Regions from separate parts of the Streptomyces marianii genome, predicted to be linked through region 2. Evidence: riboswitches for the same ligand, from Rfam matches in the RefSeq annotation. Region 2 holds a riboswitch; each other region holds the start of a gene.
The links. Region 2 has a riboswitch for cyclic di-AMP ahead of FEF34_RS05050 (M23 family metallopeptidase). Riboswitches for the same ligand answer to the same signal wherever they lie in the genome.
Positions count from the first base shown of each region.

Region 1 (4,683 bases), 3.4 Mb from region 2:
CCGCAGGGTCGCACTGCCCGTACTCGGCCTGCTCCTCTCCATGGGCATGCACGCCCTGTGGAACGGCTCGGGCATCTTCGGCCCTCTGGGTTTCTACGCGGTGTACGCGGCGTTCATGGTGCCCGCCTTCGGTCTGCTGACCTGGCTGGCGGTGTGGACCCGGCAGCGTGAGCTGCGCACGGTCGCGGCGGAACTGCCGGCCTATGCCGCGGCCGGCTGGCTGGCGCCCACCGAGCCGCTGGCCCTGTCCTCGATGAAGGCCCGCACGATGGCCCGCGATCTGGCGGGCCGCACCCACGGCGCCGCCGCCGCGCGTGCCGTCTCCGAGTACGAGGTGTTCGCCACCTCCCTGGCCTTCCTCCGCCACCGGGCCGAGCGGGGCACGGCCGGGCCGGACTTCGCCGCCCGGGAGCAGGAGCTGCTGCACCATCTGTGGCAGCGCCGGGATCTCGCGGGCCCGGCTCTGACGTACGCCGCCCGCGCGACGGGCCGCGCCTGGCAGCCCCCTCCCCATCTGGACTACAGCGGCTTCAACCCCTACCGCGGCTGACGCCACCCCGGCGGGCGCCCGGGGCCTGCGGGAACGCCGGCGGTGCATGGATGCCGGCAGGCGCAGCCGGGCATGCACAGCCGACGGCCCGGTGGACGTCGGTGGGACGTCACCGGGCCGTCGTCGGCCGGAGCACGAGGCTCCACAAGGATGGGCCGGAGCACGGGGCTCCGGGCCAACGGCTACCGCAGCGCGCGGCTCCGTGCCGATGGATCAGACGGAGAGGCCCTTGTCCCGCAGCCACGCGGCGGGGTCGACCCCGTCGCCACCCGGGGTGTGCACCTCGAGGTGGAGGTGCGGGCCGGTGACGTTGCCGGTGGCGCCGACGCGGCCGATGGTCTCGGAGGTGGAGACCTTCTGCCCCACGCCGACGGTCATCGACGACAGGTGGCTGTACCAGACCTCGGTGCCGTCCTCGAGCTCCAGCACGATGCGGTAGCCGTACGAACCGGACCAGCCTGCCGACTTGATGGTGCCGCCGTGCACGGCCTTGACGGGGGTGCCCGTCGGTGCGGCGAAGTCGAGACCCGTGTGGTAGCCGGAGGACCACATGGATCCGGCCTGCCCGTAGGTGGAGGTCAGCGTGTACGACGAGGTCGGCAGCGAATAACTCGCGGCGAGCTTGGCGAGGCGCTCGGCCTCCGCCTTGCGGGCGGCCTCCTCCGCGGCCTTGCGCTCGGCCTCCGCGGCCTTGCGCTCGGCCTCGGCGGCCGCTTCGGCGGCCTCGGTCGCCTGCCGCTTCGCCTCGGCGGCGGCCTGCTCCACGGCGGCCTGCTCGGCAGCCGCCCGGGCCTCAGCCTCGGCCTTGGCCTGCTGCTGCTCGGCCTGCTGGAGGATCCGGGCGCGCAGGGCCTCGCCCGCGTCACCACCCTGGACGGTGATGTCGGCCGTGGTGAGCGGTCCGTCCGCGACTGCCTCGTCGCCGGAGTCGTCCGACATCAAGGAGCCGACACCGGGCAGCGATTCGGCGTCGGGGAGTTTGTCCGCGATGACGTCGGGCAGGGAAATGGAGACCGCGGGCTTGTCCTGGGCGGTGGCCATACCACCCGCACCGACCGCGGCGATGACACCGACACCGAGGACGGTGGAGCTCCGTGCGAGCGCGTTGCGTTGCTTGACGACGCGGTGCCTGCCACGGACGGGACGGACCGATTCCTCGGTCGGGTTCCACTCCTCCGCCCCGGGGGCGGGAGCCCACTGGTCGCTGGGGACCCACTGCGCAGTGGGGGGCTCCTGGAGGGCAGGCTCGTTGGACGCCACGGAGGCGTTCTCCTTTCCTTCCTTCTCGCCTACCGGGTTAGCTGACGGGTTCGGAGCAGGAAGGTCTCCTACGGGCACCGCGAAGTGCCCGATTCACCCCAATAGTTGGTTCCCCGGTTCCCTTGCGGGATTCGGCGCGTGCGCACGGTGCCGTCTCTGGCGACGACTGGGACGACCGCGCTGCGTTATCGAACGTTAATAGAGACCGAGCCCGGATTCCAAGGCGTTCCGACTGATCATTAAGGATGTTGGCCGGGACTTACCTGCAACAACATCCCCGAAACGGACAAGTTGATGGACCTTCATTCGACCCAAAGCTTCTGATGGTTCGTCAGTTGTTATGCGGAGGGCTCCCCTCCGATCACGTTCCGTGGCATTGCGCTTCTCAGGCAGCCCTCACGCCCCACATGCCTCACCGGCACCGAACCGCCAAGTGGCGAGGCGCCCCGCCCCTCACGGCGGGACCGGCGCCATCCCGCGCCGTGGCGGCCTCCGCCCCTCCCCCCGGGTGACCGCGAGCAGCGCCATGTCGTCCGTCGCCGCCCCTCCCGTGTGCCTTCGCACATCGGCGACGACCGCGTCCAGCAGTTCCTCCGGGCCGGAGAAGGCCCGGCCGCCCAGCCGCCGGCGCGGGTCGTACATGACGCCGTGCGCGTCCCGTGCCTCGGACAGGCCGTCGGTGTAGAGGAGGAGCGTGCCACCGGGCGGATAGGGGGTCTCGGACGTCCGGTCCGGCCAGGCCCCGAGGCCGATCCCCAGGGGCAGCGCCCGCTCGGGCGGATCCAGCACGACCAGCGCGCCGTCCGCCCCGAGCAGCAGCGGCGGAGGGTGCCCCCGGTTGACGATCCTGATCCGATCGCCGTCACGCGGGATCTCGGCGAGCACGGCGGTGGTGAAGCCCTCGACGGCGCCGAACCCGGATTCCCACGCGCCCTCCCGTGCGAGCGCCCGCTCCAGCCGCTGCGCCACCCCCGCCAGCGAGTCCTCCTGCTCGGCGGCCTCCCGGAAGGCGCCCAGCACCAAGGCGACCGTCCCGACCACGCCCAGACCCTTCCCCTGCACGTCGCCCACGATCAGCCGCACCCCGTACGGGGTCTTCTGCGCGGCGTACAGGTCCCCGCCGATGAACGCGTCCTGCTCGGCCGCCTCGTACCGGGCGGCGATCTGAAGGCCGTCGATCCGCTCGTCCGGCGTGGGCAGCACGGCCCGCTGCGCGGCCTCCGCGACGACGCGGGCCGACGCCAGGCGCTCACCGCTGCGCCGCACGATCCGGTTGATGAAGAGGGCCAGTACGGAGACCGTGAACACGGTCAGCGACTCGGTGACGGCAGGGATCCCCTGGAGCCTCTCGCTGTAGACGTGCATGCCGGTCACCGCCGCGCAGGCCGCCACCCCGGTGGCCAGTGTGTAGAGCATCGAGAAGAAGGGTGCGGCGATCAGCGGCGCGGCCGTGAAGAGAGGGGCCGCGGTGAAGGTGTCCGGCGTTCCCAGGTCGTAGAAGACCCCGCCCACGATCAGCAGCCACGGGAGTACCGCGACGAAGCGACGGCCACCGTTCCCCCGCTGCCCCTCGCCGCGTTGTCGATGCCGCACCAGTGGTCTCCCGCCGCGTCCGTCCCGGGGTCGCGGACGGTACCGCGCCCCATCCAGGCTGGCGGCCGCCGCGCCGCACCACGAGTCGCCATCGGCCAACCGGCCGAGAGCCCCGCGGCGTCGCGCGCGACGGTCACCAGGGGCCCTCCTGATGGCCGCGCCGCACCGGGCGACCGGTCGCCCGGCCGGGTGACCGCCGACTCGGTTACCGGTCGTCGCCGAGACGGCGCTCCGCGTAGACCTTCAGGGCGTCCCGGACGAAGACCGCGGTGCCCTGACCGTGCCGGTCGTAGTTGGCCGTGAAGCGCGGGTCGGCGACGTACATCTCGCCCAGCCCGTTCACGTACGACCTGGTGGGGGTGGCCGTCACCGACAGCCACTCGCAGTGCCGCCGGGCGATGTCCTGGACCTGGTCGCTGTCCGGCGCGAGCCCGTCCCTCAGAGCCTGCCCGAAGTCACGTGCGATCGCGACCTGGCGGTCCTGGAAGTCCCGCTTCTCCTGCGCGCTCAGCGAGCGCCACCAGCGGTCGCCCTTCTGGTACGCCTCGCGGCCCCAGCGTGCGGTCACCTCCTCCTCGTAGCGGGTGTGGTCGAAGCCGTCGAAGACCTCTTCCGCCATCAGTTCCTCCCCTTTCTCGGTCCGGTCGAGAGTGGTCCGCACCGAGGCGATCTGCCGCCCGATGCGCTCCCGCTCCTGCTCCAGCAGCCGAAGGTGCGTGCGCAGTGCGGTGGCCGTGTCCCGCTGGCCTTCCAGGGCCTGCGCGATGGCGGGCAGGCCGAGGCCCAGCTCCCGCAGCAGCAGGATGCGCTGCAACCGGACCAGGGCTTCCTGGTCGTAGTAGCGGTAGCCGTTGCTGCCGATCCGGCTCGGTACGAGGAGGCCGAGCTCCCCGTAGTGACGAAGCGTGCGGCTCGTCGTGCCGGCCTTCCTGGCGATTTCCTGGATGGACCACTCCATGCCCGAAACGCTAGATCTTGACGTTGCGTAAAGGTCAAGCCGAAGAGGACCGGGCCGGGGAACGGGCATCGGCGTACCCGGAAGGGAGACGCACCGAGGGCCCGGAACCATGTGGTTCCGGGCCCTCGGCCTTCAGTAGCGGGGACAGGATTTGAACCTGCGACCTCTGGGTTATGAGCCCAGCGAGCTACCGAGCTGCTCCACCCCGCGTCGGTGAACACCACCTTACGCCATACGGAACAAGATCAACTCCATTTCCCGCAGGCACGGCCGCCGAACGTGTGGCGAAACCGTGAGCAACCACGCATACAGGGCCCCCTTT
Region 1 covers NZ_VAWE01000001.1:4,488,985-4,493,667, reverse strand. The annotation lists gene FEF34_RS20270 (PrsW family intramembrane metalloprotease) at 1-550, shown strand, start outside; gene FEF34_RS20265 (M23 family metallopeptidase) at 764-1,810, opposite strand; cyclic di-AMP (ydaO/yuaA leader) riboswitch at 1,822-1,957, opposite strand; gene FEF34_RS20260 (PP2C family protein-serine/threonine phosphatase) at 2,264-3,403, opposite strand; gene FEF34_RS20255 (MerR family transcriptional regulator) at 3,609-4,361, opposite strand; tRNA gene FEF34_RS20250 (tRNA-Met) at 4,498-4,571, opposite strand.
Region 1: another riboswitch for cyclic di-AMP. It lies ahead of FEF34_RS20265 (M23 family metallopeptidase); the one in region 2 lies ahead of FEF34_RS05050 (M23 family metallopeptidase).

Region 2 (4,683 bases):
ACTCGCCCCGGAGGCGCCGTCCGATCCAGGGCACGAGGTGCTCCCGGGCCCATTGGATGTTGTCGCGGCGGACCTCGTAGCCGCCGCGCGGCGGCAGCGGCGGCCACGGCTGGTCCGGGTCGGCGGGCACGTCCAGACCGAGCACCTGCGCCGCGCGCAGTGCCACGCGTGTGTGCCCCTCGGGCGAGAGGTGCAGCCGGTCGGTGTCCCAGGCCCGCCTGTCCTGCACGGACTTGAGCGACCAGAGGTCGAGGACGGGGCAGTCGTAGCGGTCGGCGATGGCACGGACGTGTGCCGTGTACGTGGCGATCTTGCCCCGGAGGTGGCGGAGCACGGGCACCCCGCGGGTGTCGAAGCCGGTCGTCACCATCACCGTGCCCACGGAGGCGGCGAGGTCGGCGACGGCCCGCTCGAAGCGTTCGGCGACGTCGTCGGGGTCGCTGCCGGGCCGGATGATGTCGTTCCCTCCGGCGCAGAACGTCACCAGGTCGGGGGCGAGTTCCCTGGCGCGCGGGACCTGCTCCTCGACGATCTGGTCCAGGAGCCTGCCGCGTACGGCGAGATTGGCGTAGCGGAAGGTGTGTTCGGGTAGGCGGTCGTCCAGTAGGACCGCGAGACGGTCCGCCCAGCCGACGAACCGGCTGTCGGGTCCGGGGTCTCCGACGCCCTCGGTGAAGCTGTCACCGATCGCCGCGTACGACCCGAAGGAGTCCTTTGCTCTTGATCGCGAATCATCTGCCACGTCGAGCCATCATTCACCTCTCGAAGTGGCCTACGCCACCGTAGGGAGGGGTTGACGACGCGTGACATAGACCACCAGGTCAGTTTTCGGCAAAGCGGGAACAGCCGTCGGACCCACCCCGCCGCCTTTCACCGACACCGGCCGGGGCCAGGAACGAAGCCGTCCGCCGGCCCCCTGCGCGGGGCCGGCGGACGAGGACGCCTCGCGAGGTACCGACGCGACGTCAGATCGTGACCCCGTGCTCGCGCAGGTAGGCCAGCGGGTCGATGTCCGACCCGTAACCGGGGCTGGTGCGGATCTCGAAGTGCAGGTGCGGGCCCGTGGAGTTGCCGGTCGAGCCGGACAGGCCGATCTGCTGGCCGCCCGTGACGCTCTCGCCGGAGGAGATGGAGAGCCGGGAGAGGTGGGCGTACTGCGAGTAGGTGCCGTCGTGGTGCTTGATGACGACCTCGTTGCCGTACGCACCGCTCCAGCCCGCCGAGACGACGGTACCGGGGCCGACGGCCTTCACGGACGTGCCGGTGGGAGCGATGAAGTCCACACCGGTGTGGTAGCCACTGGACCACAAGGCACCGGCGGTCTTGTAGGCGGTGCTGACGCCGCCGACCACCGGGGCGAAGTAGCCCGAGGGGATGTTCGCGACGGCGGCACCGGCGGCAGGAGCCTGGACGGGAGCGGCCGCGGGAGCCGAGGCGCCGCGCTCGGCGGTGCGGGAGGCGCGCTCGGCGGAGGCGACCGGCTTCTCGGCTTCGACCTTGGCCTTCGCCGGGGACTTCGCCTTCGCCTTGGCCTCGGCCTTCGACTGGGTCTTCGCCTGCGGCTTCGCGTCGGCAGCGGCCTTCGGCCCGGCGTGGAGGCTGAGCTTCAGACCCGGGTGGATCAGCGAGGGGTTCTCACCGACGGCAGCACGGTTGTCGGCGTAGAGCTTCTTCCAGCCGCCCGCGACGTCCTGCTCGGCGGCGATCTTCGACAGGTGGTCACCCGCCACGACGGTGTAGGCCTTGGCCGCCTTGCCGGCCTGCGGCGCCTGGGGGACGACGGTCTTGTGCACGGTCGGGGCGGCATGCCCGGCGGCGGGCGCGGACTGCCCGGCGGCGTTCGCGCCGGCGGCACCGATGAACGGGATGGCGATGGCGGCTCCGCCCGTGCCGGCGGCGACGAATCCGCGCCTGAACGGGCTGGTCCTCGGACGGCGGTGCTTCCCCTTACCGGGCATGGCGCATTCCTCTCCGCCGCCTGCGAGGTGAGCTGTCGGGTTCGGGCTGGAGCTGCCCGGCCGCGCCGTGGGCGCGGCTTCACCCCGAGCCGTCCGGGGTCATGGAACGGCGCAGTACCTGGGTCCCCCGCTCCTGCCACATGTGGGTGGGTGCGATATTCCGGACGGCGGCAGGATTAGGCGTTCCGACCGGATTGCGGTGACCGTAAGGGAGTCGGGTCAGCGCGAACAAGCCGTCATTTCGCCCGGGAATCGATCTGCCGGATATCAGCCCACATTTCCCGGTCACGCTCCGTGGATTACGGATCTTCGATTTCCGCACGGACAAGGGAGTTGGGCCGTCGCACACCCCACGGAACGTCACGGATATGATTCAGCTCACGGGTGGCCACCACCCCCTTTCCCAATCAGGACGCGACGCCCCAAAATAGTCAATTCGGACACATCGCTCATTGCGGACGCAATATATTCAAGTGTGCGAGTGACACAGAAAGCGGCTTTCACTCGTCTGGGCGGAATTCCATTCCCGCAACCACTGAATTGCCGAGGTTGACCCCACTCGGCGAGCGGCCTCGGCCCCGCGGGGAACAGACCGGGTTCGGGTCCAGCCCCCGCTCCGGCCCGGTCGCCCGTCCGCCGCCCGAGCCGGGCGTCGTCGACCACGAAGAGCTCCACGCCCATCGCCTCCGCCCGCACCGACGCGCCCGCCGCCGGGTCCTCCGCGGCCGCGTCGGCCCACTCGGTGGGCGGCCCGCCGGTGCGGACGGAGGAGTTCGTCCCGGTCGGTCGGGAACGGTGAGTAGCCGCTCCTCGCGCCGGGCAGGAGCCGGACCCGGCCGTCGCCGACCGCCTCGATCATCCAGACCTCTCAGACTCCGGCAACTCCGCACATCACCGAGGGGAGTTCGACGGGCGGCAACGGCCGGGCAGGCCCGGGTCGAAATAATTGCCTCAGGAACCGATGTCGTAGTGTCAGCACCGCGCCATCGTCGGCGAGCAGCGCCGACCGCAGACACGGAGGAGCCCCCGTGACGCAGCAGCTGCCCCAGACCCCGTCGACCGAGCCCGAACTGTCCGGTGTGCGCAACTTCCGGGACGTGGGCGGACTGCCGACCGTGGACGGACGGCGCGTTCGGTACGGACGGCTGTTCCGCAGCGGCCATCTCGCGCACGCTACGGACACCGACGCGGCCTTCCTCTCCTCGCTCGGGCTCCACACGATCTTCGACTTCCGCAATTCCGCGGACCAGCGGCTGGAGGGCCCGGACGTCGAACTCGCCGGGGTGCGCAACGTCAACATCCCGCTGTCCGACCCGGCCGACGGGGCCGAGTTCTGGCGGATGGTCCGGGACGGCGACCTCGACCAGCTGAAGTCGATCCTCGCCGACGGCCAGGCGGCCGGGCGGATGATCGCCTCGTACCGCCTGATCATCAAGGAGCGCACCGCCGAGCACAGCCGCGTCCTGCACGCGCTGGCCGAGGACAGCACGCCGGCGCTGATGCACTGCGCCGCGGGCAAGGACCGGGCGGGCCTGTCCATCGCCGTCTCGTTGCTGGCCGTGGGGGTCGAGCGGGACGCCATCGAGGCGGACTACCTCAAGTCGAACGACCCGCACCGGCGCTACAAGGTGCGTCGCAGCGAAAACTCCCCGGCCGGGATGTCACCCGAGGTGATGGAGTTGCTGAGCCCGCTGTTCGACGCCCGCGCCGAGTACCTGGCAGCGGCGTTCGAGACCATCGAGGAGGTCTGGGGCAGCACCGAGCGCTATCTCTCGGACGGCCTCGGCCTCACGAGCGCAACGCGGGAACGCCTCCGTGAGCGGCTGGTCGACGGGGCGGTCTGAGCGGCGGCGGGCGGCCCGGTCCGCAGCCGTACCGGGGCACCGGCACGGCGCGGGAATCGCCGGGCGGGCACGCGCCGCCCGGTGACCGTGGGGGCGCCCGGGGCAGTCCGGGCCGTTCAGCGGCCGGCGACCGCCTGTTTCACGAGGGTCCTGCCGAAGTCCCACATCAGCCCGCTGCCGCCGTGCGCGTCGTCCATGACGGCGGTGAAGGCCTCGACGAACCGGTCGACCTCCGGTTCGCCGATGATCAGCGGCGGAATCAGCTTGATCACTTCCAGCCGGTCGCCTGAGACCTGGGTGAGGATGCGGTGCCGCTGCAGCAGGGGCACGACCACCATCTGGGCGAACAGCCCCTTGCGGGCCGCCTGCAGCATCGTCCAGCGACTGCGGAGTTTCAGCGACGACGGTCTGCCGAACTCAATCCCGATCATCAGTCCGCGCCCGCGGACCTCGTGGAGCAGTTCGTAGCGGCCGACGAGCGCGGCGAGCCGTGTCCGCAGCAGGTCCCCGGTGGCCCTGGCGTTCGCGACGACCTGCTCGTCCTCGACCACCGACAGCACGGCGAGACCGGCCGCCATGGCCTGGGCATTGGAACCGAAACTCGCCGAGTGCACCAGCACCCGGTCCATCGACGAGTAGACCTTCTTGAAGATCCAGTCCTTGCCCAGGGTCGCGCCGACCGGCACATAGCCGCCCGACAGGGCCTTGGCGACGCAGACCAGGTCCGGCTCGACGCCGTCCTCGTGCTGGTGGGCGTAGAAGTCCCCGGTCCTGCCCAGCCCGGTCTGCACCTCGTCGGCGATCAGCAGCGCCCCGTGCCGGCGCAGCAGTTCCTGCGCGGCGCTCAGGAACCCCGGCGGCGCCTCGTGCACGCCCTTGCC
Region 2 covers NZ_VAWE01000001.1:1,093,293-1,097,975, forward strand. The annotation lists gene FEF34_RS05045 (SGNH/GDSL hydrolase family protein) at 1-742, opposite strand, end outside; gene FEF34_RS05050 (M23 family metallopeptidase) at 966-1,958, opposite strand; cyclic di-AMP (ydaO/yuaA leader) riboswitch at 1,963-2,123, opposite strand; gene FEF34_RS05055 (tyrosine-protein phosphatase) at 2,987-3,802, shown strand; gene FEF34_RS05060 (aspartate aminotransferase family protein) at 3,919-4,683, opposite strand, start outside.

Region 3 (4,683 bases), 2.2 Mb from region 2:
CGGCACGGGGGTTGGGCGCGTCGGCGGCGGGAGCGGTGCGGACCGTGTCGCGGTCCGCACGGCCCGTGGCGGCGCCGTCCCGGCCGGCGTAGGCGGCGCGCTGCTCGGGGGTGAGGCGTGCCAGCAGGGCCTCGGCCGCGGCCAGCTTCTTCCGTACCTCCGCGCGGTGGTGGGCCACGTGCGCCCGCTGCTCCTCGAGCTCGGCGAGCCGCTCACCGGCCTCGGCGCGCACCTGCTCGAGCTCCCTCATCTGCCGCCGCACCGCGGCGAGGGCCGCGGCCTGGCGGTCACCGACCCGCTCGGTCAGCTCGGCGCCCGCGAGGTATCGCGCCGGGTCGGAGTGGAGGACGAGCCGCAGGGCGGGATCGAGGCCGCCCGCCCGGTACTGCGCCGTCGCGAAGGAACCCAGCGCGTCGCGGGAGGCGTTCAGGCGCTGCGTGCGCCGGGCGGCCTCGTCGCGGAGTTCCCCGGCCTCCCTCCGTGCCGTATCGGCCTTCTCCTTCGCCCCGTTGTACTTCTCGGTCTCGGCCTCCGCCTCCTGGTAGAGCCGGTCCGCCCCGGCCCGGACCTCGTCCGGACCGGGCAACGGCTCGGCGTGCCCGGCGCCCTCGAAGGCGGTGGCGGTGGCCGCACCGGCGAGCGCGAGAGTGGCGGAGAGGCGTGCGGCGGTGCCGGGAAGCGTGCGCTGCCTGGGCTTGCGGTGCGCTGCCACGAGGGCCCGTCCTTCCGTAGGGGCCCGCCGGTACGGGTACCGGCGGCGGACCGCACAGGGGGAGCGGCCCGCCACCGGCTCTTCCGGCGGGGGCGGTCGGCAGCCGTCCGGGTACGGACGGTGGTGGAGCCGGCCACCTGGGTGAGGACGCTAGAGCTGTCGGTCACGAAGAAGTGGCGCCATGAACGGAATTGGCATGAGAAGGACCGTCCGGGTTCGCTTTGGGACCGTCCGGCTAGGCTCCGGTGCCATGGACGTACTCATCAATGTCTTCGTCGCCCTGCACATCATCGGTATCGCGGCGCTGCTCGGCGGCTTCCTCACCCAGATGAAGGCGATGGGGGCGGGGACCGCGCGCTTCACCCCCGGGATGTTGCACGGCGCGCTGACCATGCTGGTGACGGGCGTGGCGCTGGTCGGACTGAACCAGGCGGACGACCAGCCCGTGAACAACCTCAAGATCGGCATCAAGCTCGCCGTGCTCGTGGTGATCATTGCACTGGTCTACGTCAAGCGGGACGAGGAGACCGTGGACAAGGGGGTGTTCGGGGCGGTCGGCGGCCTGACCCTGGCGAACGTCCTCATCGCGACCCTCTGGACCTGAGTGGTCCGAAGCCCCCGGGCGTCCGCCCGCGGCGGCGGCATCACGGCCGCGCGGCCCTGAGCCGCCCGGGAGCCTCCGCGGCGGAGCGGGCCCCGGGCCCGGTTCCCGCCGCACCGCCGGCCCCTCCCGTATACGGCTCGCGCCGCAACCCCCTCTTCCGAAGGGCGTTGCGGCGCGAGTCCGTGACTCCGCGAGTGCGGCGGTCACGGGCCTCCGGCCCGCGTGAACGCTACGCGGGCCGGATGCTGCTGTGGATCGGCATGTAGTAGATCGACTCCTCGCGGACGTTCGCGCCCGGCTTGGGGGCGTGGATCATCTTGCCGTCGCCGATGTAGATCCCGACGTGGCTGATGTCGTCGTAGAAGAAGACCAGGTCACCCGGGAGCAGGTCGGCCGTCGCCACACTCTGTCCGGCCTTCACCTGGTCCCAGGTGGTCCGGGGCAGGTCGACGCCCGCCGCGCGCCAGGCGGCCTGGGTGAGCCCGGAGCAGTCGTACGAGCTAGGGCCCGTCGCGCCCCAGACGTACGGCTTGCCGATCTGAGCCCGCGCGAAGGAGAGCACCTTCTCGGCCTTGGCCGCGTACGTGCCGCCGGTTGTTCCGGAAGCCGCCCCGGTGCCGGTGCCGGTGCCGGTGTCCGTGCCCGCCTGTTCCCGCTCCCGCTGCTCACGCTCCTGGAGCTGCCGCTCGGCCTCGGCCTCGGCCTCCGCCTCGGCCTTGGCCCTCGCCTCGGCCTTCCGGCGGGCTTCCTCCTCCTTCTTGCGCTCGAGTTCGGCGAGCCGCGCGCGCTCCTCGGCGGTCAGCTGCGACAGCAGCTCCCGCGCCTCGGCGAGCTTCTTCTGGACGGCCTGCTTCCTGGCGCGCAGCGAATCCTGAGAGTCCGTGAGCGTCTCCAGGCTCCTGGTGGCCTGGGCGCGTTGCTTCGCAGCCTCGGCCCGCTGGGTCTCGTGGTCGGCGACGGCTCCGCGCTGCTGCTCGGTCAGCCGGTCCATCAGTTGTGTCTGGTCGGCGTAGGACTGAGGGTTGTCGGCGAAGAGCAGTGCGGCGGTCGGGGTGACGGCGCCGGTGCGGTACTGGGCGGCCGCGTACGAACCGAGGGCACGCCGGGACTCGTTGAGGGCCTCCGTGCGCTCGGCGGCCTCGTCGAGGGCACGGTCCACCTTGCGGCGCTGCTGCTCGGTGGACTCCTTCGCCTTGTTGTACTCCTGGGTCGATGAACCAGCCTGGCGGTAGAGGTCGTCGACCTTCTTCTGGACTTCCTCGATGCTGGGCTTCGGGTCGGCTGTCGCATTCTGTGCCGAGAGGAGCGAGACCCCCGCTATGGCGGCCGTCGTGATCCCGACGGCAGGTGTGTTCGTACGTGTGCGGCTGCGCGGCTTGCGGTGCGACGCCAAGGCCGGCATCTCCTTCCGTGGAACGCCTACCGGGTTAGCTGTCGGGTTCGGACGGAACGGAAGGTTGCCCTACGGGCCAGGTGAAACCAGGCCCGATTCACCCCGGTTGTGCTTGAGTGGGTCCCCGGTTCCGAACTCCTCTGCGAGGGGCACGGATTCGGCGCGGCTGCCCGGCCGGCGTGGTTCGCCGAAGGGGGTACGGGCTGCCTGGGCGAGCACGCTAGCCAAAGTGTGGTGCTGCTGTGAAGGAGAGTGGTCGATATGCCCGATACATTTCCGTTACCTTGGCGCTATGTGTCCGTGTCATGACTGGAGGTGTCCGATGGTGATTCCCGCGAAGGCGGCAACGGGCTGTCGGCGGGGCCGCCTAGACTCGGAGAGCGATGAGCAGCCTCTTTGACGACAGTTTCCTGGCGGACCTCCAGCGCACCGCGGCCCCGGAGGAGCCCCCGCCACCGGAGGACGACGAGCACCCGCCCGCGGACGAGGTCCCGCACGACCTCTTCGAGGGCAGGTTCGACCTGCCCCCGTCCGGGGACGTCCACTACCGCAACGGTGCCCCGCGGCCCGTCATCGACCCGGCGGCCCTGCTCGACGGGCTGAACGAACAGCAGCGCGCCGCCGTCGTCCACACGGGATCGCCGCTGCTCATCGTCGCCGGCGCCGGCTCCGGCAAGACCCGGGTGCTGACCCACCGGATCGCCCATCTGCTGGCGACCCGCGACGTCCACCCCGGCCAGATACTGGCCATCACGTTCACCAACAAGGCCGCGGGCGAGATGAAGGAGCGCGTCGAGCAGCTCGTCGGCCCGCGCGCCCGCGCCATGTGGGTCTCCACCTTCCACAGCGCGTGTGTCCGCATACTGCGCCGCGAGAGCAAGAGGCTCGGCTTCACGTCGTCCTTCTCGATCTACGACGCCGCCGACTCCAAGCGGCTGATGGCACTGGTCTGCCGCGATCTGGACCTCGACCCGAAGCGGTACCCGCCGAAGTCGTTCAGCGCCAAGATCTCGAACCTGAAGAACGAGCTGATCGACGAGGAGGCCTTCGCCGACCAGGCAGGCGGGGGTGACGCCCAGGCCGGAGGCTTCGAGAAGACGCTGGCCGAGGCGTACCGGATGTACCAGGCCCGCCTGCGCGAGGCCAACGCGCTGGACTTCGACGACATCATCATGACGACGGTCCATCTGCTCCAGGCGTTCCCGGACGTCGCCGAGCACTACCGGCGCCGGTTCCGCCACGTCCTGGTCGACGAGTACCAGGACACCAACCACGCCCAGTACACACTCGTGCGCGAACTGGTCGGCACGGGCCACGACGACCTCGGCCCCGCCGAACTGTGCGTGGTGGGCGACGCCGACCAGTCGATCTACGCGTTCCGCGGTGCCACGATCCGCAACATCCTCCAGTTCGAGGAGGACTACCCGGACGCGACCACGATCCTGCTCGAGCAGAACTACCGCTCGTCCCAGACGATCCTCTCCGCGGCCAACGCCGTGATCGAGCGCAACGAGAGCCGCCGTCCCAAGAACCTGTGGACGAACGCGGGCGCCGGAGCGCAGATCACCGGCTACGTCGCGGACACCGAGCACGACGAGGCCCAGTTCGTCGCCGACGAGATCGACCGGCTGACGGACGCGGGCGGAGCCAAGGCCGGCGACGTGGCGGTCTTCTACCGGACCAACGCCCAGTCCCGTGTCTTCGAGGAGATCTTCATCCGCGTCGGCCTGCCGTACAAGGTCGTCGGCGGTGTGCGTTTCTACGAGCGCAAGGAGGTCCGGGACGTCCTGGCATACCTCCGCGTCCTCGCCAACCCCGAGGACAACGTGCCACTGCGGCGGATCCTGAACGTCCCGAAGCGCGGCATCGGCGAGCGCGCCGAGGCGATGATCGACGCGCTCGCCCTGCGGGAGAGGATCACGTTCCCGCAGGCGCTGCGCCGCGTCGACGAGGCGTACGGCATGGCAGCCCGCT
Region 3 covers NZ_VAWE01000001.1:3,291,200-3,295,882, reverse strand. The annotation lists gene FEF34_RS14665 (C40 family peptidase) at 1-712, opposite strand, end outside; gene FEF34_RS14660 (hypothetical protein) at 963-1,316, shown strand; gene FEF34_RS14655 (C40 family peptidase) at 1,546-2,718, opposite strand; cyclic di-AMP (ydaO/yuaA leader) riboswitch at 2,717-2,882, opposite strand; gene pcrA (DNA helicase PcrA) at 3,093-4,683, shown strand, end outside.
Region 3: another riboswitch for cyclic di-AMP. It lies ahead of FEF34_RS14655 (C40 family peptidase); the one in region 2 lies ahead of FEF34_RS05050 (M23 family metallopeptidase).

Region 4 (4,683 bases), 4.0 Mb from region 2:
CCGCGTCGCGGACTGCGAGAGCGGCGGCGACTGGAGTGCCAACCTCGGCAACGGTTACTACGGCGGCCTCCAGATGTCCCAGGAGATATGGGAGGCCTACGGCGGCACCGCGTACGCGCCGCGCGCGGACCTCGCCAGCCCCTCCGAGCAGATCTCGGTCGCCGAGATGGTGCTCGCCGCCCAGGGTGCCTCCGCCTGGCAGAGCTGCGGATCGATCACGGGTCTGGGCGGCGGTGGCTCCGAGTCCACCGGCACCCCGTCGGCCGACCCGCTGGGCGATGTCGTGAAGGGACCCTCGTTCGGTGACGGGGCGGACGCCGTGCCCGAGCCGGATGCCGGGGACCCCTTGCCTGCCGGATCCCGGTCGGGCCCGGGCGAGTCCGCCTCCGAGTCGCCCGAGTCGCCCGAGCCGTCCGGGCAGTCCTCCTCGCCGGCCGGGTCCCCGCAGCCCGCCGGATCCGCCGAGGGCTCCGCCGGGAGCGCGGAGGCGTCCGGCGAGGCGGGGGCGGAGGCGGGCACCGGCAAGCATCGGGGCACCCCCGCCACCGAAGGGGATGAGGCAGGCAATTCGGGCGATGACCATGAATCTGGTCGACATGCCTCACTGGGTGATGGAGCGACGCGGGATGGTGCCGTCACGGGAGACGAGTACGTCGTCCGCATCGGCGACAACCTCTCGTCGATCGCCGACGCGAACCAGGTGCCCGGCGGCTGGCCCGCCCTCTATGAGGCGAACCAGGACGTCGTCGGCTCCGACGCGGACCTCATCCTGCCTGGCCAGAGTCTCGATCTCGGCCCGGAAAAGGGCCAGTTGAAGGAGTAGTTCGGGCGCTTATGTCCGGTTCTGTGCGAGTGAGACAAGAGTCTCTTCCGGTCAACTGGCGCTGCTAGCCGGTCAACTCCGGTCATCGCGGCTCCCACCTGCGAAAACGGACATGTTGCCCCGTCAGTTTTGGGCGATTTCTCCCCGATGTTCGTCTTTGAACATCGGGGAGACGTGTGTCTACGGTCTGAACCGCTCGCAACGCGGGCCCCGTCGACCGCACGCCGAATCCTGCCGGCGGCCGCCGGGAACAGTCGTCGCGCAAGCGCCGAAGGCAGGAGCGGGGGACCCAAGGTAAGTGCCGGACAGGCCCGATGAGGGCTGCCCGGCTAGGGGTGGAGCCGTGCGTTCGTCGCACGGCCGGGCACCACATCGGCCCGAACCCGACAGCTCACCTCGCAGGCGTCGGTGAGGAGAACTTCGATGCTGCTTTCCGGCAAGGGCAAGCACCGTCGCCCGACGGTCTTCCAGCGGTCCACCCGTGTCGCCACGCTCGCCGGTGTGGCCGGCGCCGCCATCGCCGCCCCGCTGATGGCCTCGGGCACCGCGTCCGCCGCCACCGCCTCCGAGTGGGACGCCGTCGCCCAGTGCGAGTCCGGCGGCAACTGGTCGATCAACACCGGCAACGGCTACTACGGCGGGCTGCAGTTCTCGGCCTCCACCTGGGCCGCCTACGGGGGCACCGCGTTCGCCCCCACCGCCGACAAGGCCAGCAAGGCGCAGCAGATCCAGATCGCCGAGAAGGTCCTGGCGGGCCAGGGCAAGGGTGCCTGGCCGAACTGCGGCACCGGACTGTCGAACGCCTCGTACGGCGGAGCCGCCCCGGCCGCCCCCAAGGCCGCCGAGCCCAAGGCCGAGCCCGCCGCCCCGAAGCGAGCCGAGGCCCCGACCAGCCGCTCCGAGCGCGCCGCCGCCCCGGTCAAGAAGGGCGACGGCGAGTACACGGTCAAGGCCGGCGACACCCTCAGCGGGATCGCCGACTCCGAGAAGGTCAAGGGCGGCTGGAAGAAGCTGTTCGAGCTGAACAAGGACATCGTCGAGGACGCGAACGTCATCCACCCCGGCCAGAAGCTCCACCTGAGCTGATGCCCGGCCCGGGGACCCTCGCGGTCACCCCCGGCCCCGGCCCTGCGTGGCATCCCCCGTACTCCCCGCTGTCCGGCGGGCACGGGGGGTACTCCAGGGCCGGGGTCTTTGTCCGTTCCGGCCGGTTTTCCGTCCCACGGGGCGGGCATCTGCCGGACGATGCCACCCGGGCGGTTAGGCTCTTGCCGCAAGGCCGAAGCGGCCCTGCACCGACACGGCCCCGCTTGTGTCACCTCACGCGTCACATCCCAGAAGGAGATGCTCGTGCCGTCCATCGACGTCGTCGTAGCCCGGGAAATCCTGGACTCCCGAGGCAACCCCACGGTCGAGGTCGAGGTCGGCCTCGACGACGGCAGCACCGGCCGTGCTGCCGTTCCGTCCGGTGCGTCCACCGGCGCCTTCGAGGCCCTCGAGCTCCGCGACGGCGACCCGAACCGCTACCTTGGCAAGGGCGTCGAGAAGGCCGTCCTCGCCGTCATCGAGCAGATCGGCCCCGAGCTCGTCGGCTACGACGCCACCGAGCAGCGCCTGATCGACCAGGCGATGTTCGACCTCGACGCCACCCCAGACAAGTCCTCCCTCGGCGCCAACGCGATCCTCGGCGTCTCCCTCGCCGTCGCGCACGCCGCCTCCGAGGCGTCCGACCTGCCGCTGTTCCGCTACCTCGGCGGCCCGAACGCGCACCTGCTGCCCGTTCCGATGATGAACATCCTGAACGGCGGCTCGCACGCCGACTCCAACGTGGACATCCAGGAGTTCATGATCGCGCCCATCGGCGCGGAGTCCTTCTCCGAGGCCCTGCGCTGGGGCACCGAGGTCTACCACACCCTGAAGAAGGTCCTGAAGGAGAAGGGACTCTCCACCGGACTCGGCGACGAGGGCGGCTTCGCCCCGAACCTGGGCTCCAACCGCGATGCCCTCGACCTCATCCTCGAGGCGATCAAGAAGGCCGGCTACACGCCGGGCAAGGACATCGCGCTCGCGCTCGACGTCGCCGCCTCCGAGTTCTACAAGGACGGCGCCTACGAGTTCGAGGGCAAGTCCCGCTCGGCCGCCGAGATGACCGAGTACTACGAGGAGCTGGTCTCCGCCTACCCGCTGGTCTCGATCGAGGACCCGCTGTTCGAGGACGACTGGGACGGCTGGAAGACGATCACCGAGAAGCTCGGTGCCAAGGTCCAGCTGGTCGGCGACGACCTGTTCGTGACCAACCCCGAGCGCCTCGCCCGCGGTATCGACGAGGCCGCCGCCAACGCCCTCCTGGTCAAGGTCAACCAGATCGGCTCGCTGACCGAGACCCTCGACGCGGTCGAGCTGGCCCAGCGCAGCGGCTTCAAGTGCATGATGTCCCACCGATCCGGCGAGACCGAGGACGTCACCATCGCCGACCTGGCCGTCGCCACCAACTGCGGTCAGATCAAGACCGGTGCCCCGGCCCGTTCCGAGCGCGTCGCCAAGTACAACCAGCTCCTGCGCATCGAGGAGATCCTCGACGACGCCGCGGTGTACGCCGGCCGCAGCGCGTTCCCGCGCTTCAAGGGCTGATTCCGGACGCCCTCGCCGGGCGGCGAGCCCGGCGGGGGCGGAGGTTGCCTACGTCCCCGCACACGGTCCCGTACCGTGTGCGGGGACGTACGCACGTGAAGGGGAGGCGCACTGATGGCCCGGGACCGGTTCTCCACCGCGACCAGGCTGCGGCTGCTCGGTGAGCAGACCGCCGCCCGCGTCTACCGTTCGCAGTCCCGCCGGCAGGCTCGGCGTTCCCGGCTCACCGGCCGGGCCGCCTTCCTCGCACTCGTCGTATGCTCGATGATCGTCGCGCTCGCCTATCCGATGCGTGCGTACGTGTCGCAGCAGAACGAGGTCGACGAGCAGCAGCGGCTCGCCGCCGCGGCCCGCGAGCGCGTGGAGCGGCTGCGCGACGAGAAGGCCCGCCTCCAGGACGACGCGTACGTCATGCGGCTGGCCCGTGAGCACCTGCACATGGTCCGGCCCGGCGAGACCGGGTACATCGTGGTCGACCCGCGGGCGGCCCGTGAGCCACGTGCCGAGGAGGCCGGTGTCGGCCGTCCCTGGTACTCGAACGTCTGGGACGGCGTCGACCGCGCCGACGCGCGACGCTAGCCAAGACACGGAACCGACGAAGAGACATACACATCCCATGGACACGCCCCCGCCGAGCACCGCTCCCACCCCGCCCACCGCGGAGGACATCGCCGCCTTCGAGGAGCAGCTCGGCCGCCCGCCGCGCGGTCTGCGGGCCATCGCCCACCGCTGCCCCTGCGGCCGGCCCGACGTGGTCGAGACGGCACCGCGGCTGGAGGACGGCACGCCCTTCCCGACGCTGTACTACCTGACCTGCCCGCGTGCGGCCTCGGCCATCGGCACGCTCGAGGCGAACGGCGTCATGAAGGAGATGACCGAGCGCCTGCAGGCCGATCCCGACCTGGCGGCGGCGTACCGGGCGGCGCACGAGGACTACGTCCGGCGCCGGGACGAGATCGAGGAGCTGAAGGACTTCCCCAGCGCCGGTGGCATGCCGGACCGGGTGAAGTGCCTGCATGTCCTGGTCGCCCACTCGCTCGCGGCCGGCCCCGGAGTGAACCCCCTGGGTGACGAGGCCATCGCGATGCTCCCGGAGTGGTGGGCCAAGGGCCCGTGCGTGACCGCGGGAGCGGGGGACCGCGCGAGCGCGGGCACGGAGGACGGCGCATGACCCGGGTCGCCGCCGTCGACTGCGGCACGAACTCGATCCGGCTGCTCATCGCCGACGT
Region 4 covers NZ_VAWE01000001.1:5,071,018-5,075,700, forward strand. The annotation lists gene FEF34_RS43955 (LysM peptidoglycan-binding domain-containing protein) at 1-823, shown strand, start outside; cyclic di-AMP (ydaO/yuaA leader) riboswitch at 1,080-1,243, shown strand; gene FEF34_RS22920 (LysM peptidoglycan-binding domain-containing protein) at 1,247-1,909, shown strand; gene eno (phosphopyruvate hydratase) at 2,174-3,454, shown strand; gene FEF34_RS22930 (FtsB family cell division protein) at 3,569-4,033, shown strand; gene FEF34_RS22935 (DUF501 domain-containing protein) at 4,071-4,625, shown strand; gene FEF34_RS22940 (Ppx/GppA phosphatase family protein) at 4,622-4,683, shown strand, end outside.
Region 4: another riboswitch for cyclic di-AMP. It lies ahead of FEF34_RS22920 (LysM peptidoglycan-binding domain-containing protein); the one in region 2 lies ahead of FEF34_RS05050 (M23 family metallopeptidase).